DNA from 2 places in the Streptomyces brevispora genome. Region 1 is predicted to be linked to the other one. Evidence: riboswitches for the same ligand, from Rfam matches in the RefSeq annotation. Region 1 holds a riboswitch; the other holds the start of a gene.
The links. A riboswitch is a leader RNA that binds a small molecule or an ion and turns the genes downstream of it on or off. The one in region 1 is predicted to bind glycine.

Region 1 (2,915 bases):
CGGTCACGACGTCGACACCGGCGGCGCGCAGGCCCTCGGCCAGGATCGCGGCGTACCGGTGGGTGCGCCGTGCGATCGTCCGCAGCCCGTCCGGGCCGTGGTAGACGGCGTACATGCCGGCCATCACGGCGAGCAGTACCTGGGCGGTGCAGATGTTGCTGGTGGCCTTCTCGCGACGGATGTGCTGCTCGCGGGTCTGGAGGGCCAGCCGGTAGGCCTTGTTGCCGTCCGCGTCCACGGAGACGCCGACGAGGCGGCCCGGCAGGCTGCGTGCGAACTTCTCGCGCACGGCCATGAAGCCCGCGTGCGGTCCGCCGAAGCCCATCGGCACGCCGAAGCGCTGCGTGGTACCGACGGCGATGTCCGCACCGAGGTCACCGGGCGAGGTGAGCAGGGTGAGTGCCAGCAGATCGGCGGCCACGGTGACGATCGCGCCGAGCTCGTGGGCCTGCTCGATGACGGGCCTGATGTCGCGTACGGCTCCGGAGGCGCCCGGGTACTGCAGCAGTACGCCGAAGACGCCGCGCTCGGCGATCTCGGCCGGGATGCCGTCGGCGAGGTCGGCGACGACGACCTCGACACCGGTCGGTTCGGCACGGGTCCTGATCACGGCGACGGTCTGCGGGAAGGTGTCCGCGTCGACCAGGAAGACGCCGTTCCTGACCTTGCCGACGCGCCGCGCCAGCGCCATCGCCTCGGCGGCGGCGGTGCCCTCGTCGAGCAGCGAGGCACCCGAGGTGGGCAGCCCGGTCAGGTCGGCGACCATCGTCTGGAAGTTCAGCAGGGCTTCGAGGCGGCCCTGGGAGATCTCCGGCTGGTACGGCGTGTATGCCGTGTACCAGGCGGGGTTCTCCATCACGTTACGCAGGATCACCGGCGGGGTGAACGTGCCGTAGTAGCCGAGCCCGATCATCGGGGCCAGCACCTGGTTGCGGTCGGCGAGCACGCGCAGTTCGGCCAGTACCTCGGCCTCGGTACGGGCCGTCGGCAGCTGAAGCGCCTCCGCGCTGCGGATCACATCGGGCACCGCGGCCGCGGTGAGCTCGTCGAGCGAGCCGTAACCGACCTGGGCGAGCATCTTCGCCTGCGCCGCTTCATCGGGACCGATATGGCGCTGCTCGAACGGAATTCCCTGTTCCAACTGGGAGAGCGAAGTGCGACGGGGGGTCATGGTGGAGGCCTCCTGGTCTGTCACGACCTGCGAGGGGCACCACGGCGCGGGGTGCCCGAACGGCCTCCCCCTCTGTCATCTCAACCTGAGAGCTTCACCGGTGCCAACTGCGCGCACCGGCTTTCACCGTCGGTGAGGGAGGGACCCGCCTCGGCACACGGCCTTACGGAACCCGCCCTGCTTTCCAGAGTGACCTCGTCCGTGCGGTACGGGGGCCTGAGAGATTCCGGGGAGGATTTGCTCCTTCGGCGCCTCCGGATTCGATCCGGAGGACTCTCCCGCACGGGGTAAGCAGCCGCCTCCCAGCCTACCAGCGGGGTTCCCGGCGGAATTCTCGAGTGGCCAACCACACGGATCTGCACTTTTGTAGTGCCTGTGGAGTAGCCACGACCCCTGGGAGGGAACGTGCAGACCGATATAGATCCGCGCAGCCTCATCGGCCGCAAGGCGTTCGACCGCGAAGGTACCAAGATCGGAACCGTTGACGAGGTGTACCTCGACGACGCGACCGGCGTACCCGAATGGGCGGCCGTACGTACGGGACTCTTCAGCCGGGACGCCTTCGTCCCGCTGGAGCCCAGCGAATTCGTCGAGGAGGTCCTGCGCATACCCTTCGACCGTGCACTGATCAAGGACGCACCCGACTTCGGGGTCGGCCGGCATCTCTCGCCGGAACAGGAACTCCAGCTCTACCGGCACTACGGTCTGGACACCCCGCCGGCGGCGACCGGCCCGGACCGGGACTTCGGCAGGCTGGCCGGCCAGGACGAGTAGTCGGCCGGGTTCCGCACGAGCGGCAACGGATCGGCCGGCTGGAGTTCCGGATCGTCGATACGGAACGTACGCACCCGGCCGGGCGCCGATTCCGGCTCCTCGAAGCGCACCGTCACCCGGCCGACCCCGCTGCCCTGCACCCAGCCGTGACCGTAGGTGTCATGCCGTACGTCGTGTCCGGCCGGCCAGCGCCGGGCGGCAAGCTGCTCGGCGCTCTCCTGCTCCGGCTCCTCGGGCACCGTCGTCGGGCCCGCATCCGTACCGGCGTCCGCCCCGGCCACCGCTGCCGCCTCCGCGCTCCCGGCAAGCCCGACGGCGGTCCGCTCGTCCGCCGCCTGCGCGAACAGGTCCTCCTGGGTGAAGTCGGCCAGCCCGGTGACGCCCACGCCCAGCAGCCGCACTCCCCCGGTGGTGTCCACGGACTCCAGGAGCCGCGCCGCGGCCTCCCGGACCACCGTGGGGTCGTCGGTGGGCCCGCGCAGCGTCTCGGACCGGGTCAGAGTGGAGAAGTCGTACCGCCGCACCTTCAGCACCACGGTCCGGCCCGAGCGCGCCGCCGCCCGCAGCCGCTGGACGCACCGGTCGGCGAGCCGTTCCACCTCGCTCCTGACCCGGACCCGGTCGTGCAGGTCCGTGTCGAAGGTGTCCTCGACCGAGACCGATTTCGCGTCCCGCTCGGCGACGACCGGCCGGTCGTCCCGGCCGGAAGCCATCCGGTGCAGTGAGCCGCCGTGCGCCTTGCCCAACAGCCGTACGAGCTCCGCCTCGCCGGCCTCGGCCAGGTCGTTCACCGTGGTCATCCCGGCACGGCGCAGATGGTCCGCGGTGGCCGGCCCGACGCCGGGCAGCGTGCGTACCGGCATGGGCGCGAGCAGATCCCGCTCGGTGCCCGGCTCTATCAGCAGGATCCCGTCGGGCTTCGCCTCCTCGGAGGCGATCTTGGCCAGCATCTTGGACCCCGCGAGGCCGA
Region 2 (2,915 bases), 4.5 Mb from region 1:
GTACTCGTCTGCGGAGAGCAGATCCTTCGGCTCCTCCGCGACGCGTACCTTGAACAGCCAGCCGCCTTCGAACGGCGCGGAGTTCACCAGCGAGGGGTCGTCCACGACGTCCTGGTTCGCGGCCGTGATCTCGCCGGTCACCGGCGAGTACAGGTCGCTCACCGACTTGGTCGACTCCAGCTCACCGCAGGTCTCGCCCGCGGTCACCGTGTCGCCGACCTCGGGGAGCTGGGCGTAGACGACGTCACCGAGCGCGTTGGCCGCGTACTCCGTGATGCCGATCGTCGCCACGCCGTCCTCGACGGCCGACAGCCACTCGTGCTCCTTGCTGTACCGCAGCTGCTGGGGGTTGCTCATGACCTGAATTCTCCTGTACGCGGGGGAGTGCTGATGAACGATGGTCTTACGGTGTGAGACACGACTGCGTCACGTGTGCGGGGCCCTGCGGCGCCCACGGCCTACTTGCGGCGCTTGTAGAACGGCAGCGCCACGACCTCGTACGGCTCGTGGCTGCCCCGGATGTCCACGGCGACGCCCTCGGTGCCGGGCGTGGCGTGTGCGGCGTCGACGTACGCCATGGCGATCGGCTTGCCGAGGGTGGGTGACGGGGCTCCCGAGGTGACCTCGCCGACGACCTGGCCGCCGGCGACGACGGGGAAGCCCGCCCGCGGCACCCGGCGGCCCTCGGCGACCAGGCCGACGAGCTTGCGAGGCGGGGCGCTCTCGGCGCGCTCGGCGGCGGCCTCCAGGGCCTTGCGGCCGACGAAGTCGCCCTCCTTCTCGAACTTCACGACCCGGCCGAGCCCGGCGTCGAACGGGGTCAGTCCGGTCGTCAGCTCGTGCCCGTACAGCGGCATGCCCGCCTCCAGGCGCAGCGTGTCGCGGCAGGAGAGCCCGCAGGGGATCAGGCCGCGGGAGGCGCCGGCCTCGGTGAGCGCCCGCCACAGCTGCTCGGCGTGCCCGGGGGCGACGAACAGCTCGAAGCCGTCCTCGCCGGTGTAGCCGGTACGGGCGATCAGCGCGGGGACCCCGGCGACCGTGCCGGGCAGACCGGCGTAGTACTTCAGCCCGTCCAGATCGGCGTCGGTGACGGAGGCCAGGATGGCGGGGGACTCGGGGCCCTGGACGGCGAGCAGCGCGTACGCGTCGTGGTCGTCGCGCACCTCGGCGTCGAAGCCCTCGGCGCGGGCGGTCAGCGCGTCCAGCACGATCTGGGCGTTGCCCGCGTTGGCGACGACCATGTACTCGGTCTCCGCCAGCCGGTACACGATCAGGTCGTCCAGGATGCCGCCGTCCTCGGCGCAGATCATCGTGTAGCGGGCCCGGCCCACGGAGACGGTTCCGATGTTGCCGACCAGCGCGAAGTTCAGCAGGTCCACGGCCGCCGGGCCGGTGACGGTGATCTCGCCCATGTGGGAGAGGTCGAAGAGGCCGGCCTTCGTACGCACGGCGTTGTGCTCGTCGCGCTCACTGGCGTACCGCAGGGGCATGTCCCAGCCCGCGAAGTCGGTCATCGTGGCGCCCAGCGAACGGTGCAGGGCATCGAGGGCGGTGAGACGGGGGGCGGTGCTCATGGATATGGCTCCCAGGGCATGACGACGAGGACGATCCCTCCCCATCTGTCATCGGAACCTGAGAGGTTCGCCGAGAGACCCCGGAGGGGTTCGGCTTGCACCTTGGGTGGAGCCGCTGGGCGACTCGCTTTTCAGATCTGCCTCATCCACGCGGTACGGGGCCTGAGAGATTCAAGGGAGGATCTTGCTCCTTCGGCGCCCGGCCAGTGGCCGGAACTCTCCCGCGCGGATTCAAGCGGCCTTTATGCAGTTGGCCGGGCCATCATCGCATGCATCGGGGGGCAGTGGGGCGCCGGTACCCCACCGGATCCGGCGGGTCGGAAGCTTGTGCCGCATTACCTTTTCTTTACACTTCTTGGGCAGGTGTGGGTCAGCCGACAGGGGGATGGCGATGACGTTGCAGCGGTACGCGACGACCGCGGGGGTCGCGCACGGCGCACTGCCCGCGCAGCCGGGCACGCCGACCCGGGAGATGCCGGGCCCGCACGGACCCGTGGTGCGGGATCTCAGGGAGCGCGACGGGCGCAGCCCGCGGAGCCTGCACTTCGCGGCGGGCGATGTCGTGGTGGTCTCCGGGCTGCCGGGCAGCGGCAAAACGACACTGATCAGGCGGACGGTGTCCGCCCGCGTCATCGACTCCCAGGACACCAGGGACCGCTGGGCCGGTCTGCTGCCCCGCCCGGTCCCGTACGCCCTCTACCGGCCGCTCGTCCGCGTCGCCCACTACTGGGGACTGTGGCGGGTGCTGCGCTCCGGCGCCTCCGTCGTCGTCCACGACTGCGGCACCCAGTCCTGGGTGCGCTGCTGGCTGGCGCGCGACGCCCGGCGGCGCGGCCGCATCCTGCACCTCGTCCTGCTCGACGTCACCCCGCAGACGGCACGGGCGGGCCAGCGCGAACGGGGGCGCGGCGTCTCCGGATACGCGTTCGCCCGGCACCGCAGGGCGTTACGGAGGCTGCTGCGGGACACCGAGACGGGCCTGCTGCCGCTCGGCTGCGTCTCGGCGGTGCTGCTGGACCGCGAGGCGGCGGCGCTGCTGACACGGATCACCTTCGCGGACGCACGGAGCGAGAGCGGGTACGACGCCGCCGCCCATCGCGGGTGAGGCCGTGAGCGGGCTGTCCGATGCCCGGACGCCCGGTGCGCGGCGCTAACCTCTTGCTTGCACGGCACGGGGCGAGAGAGGGAAGCAGTGGACATTCCGGCGCAGGGCCACACCGATCCGCAGGGCGGATGGCCGGCCAACGAGCTCGAACAAGTACTGGGCTCCTCGCTCGGCAGCCCGGAGGCGGGCGGCCGGCTCCTGGAGGTGCTCGGCCGCAGCCATCTCTGGGTGCCCCT

Region 2: another riboswitch for glycine. It lies ahead of gcvT (glycine cleavage system aminomethyltransferase GcvT); the one in region 1 lies ahead of gcvP (aminomethyl-transferring glycine dehydrogenase).

The regions. Positions count from the first base shown of each region.
Region 1 covers NZ_VIWW01000001.1:132,237-135,151, forward strand. The annotation lists gene gcvP (aminomethyl-transferring glycine dehydrogenase) at 1-1,171, opposite strand, end outside; glycine riboswitch at 1,366-1,462, opposite strand; gene FHX80_RS00665 (PRC-barrel domain-containing protein) at 1,577-1,945, shown strand; gene FHX80_RS00670 (DNA polymerase IV) at 1,870-2,915, opposite strand, start outside.
Region 2 covers NZ_VIWW01000001.1:4,617,828-4,620,742, forward strand. The annotation lists gene gcvH (glycine cleavage system protein GcvH) at 1-357, opposite strand, end outside; gene gcvT (glycine cleavage system aminomethyltransferase GcvT) at 459-1,574, opposite strand; glycine riboswitch at 1,716-1,808, opposite strand; gene FHX80_RS21570 (AAA family ATPase) at 1,966-2,679, shown strand; gene FHX80_RS21575 (enhanced serine sensitivity protein SseB) at 2,767-2,915, shown strand, end outside.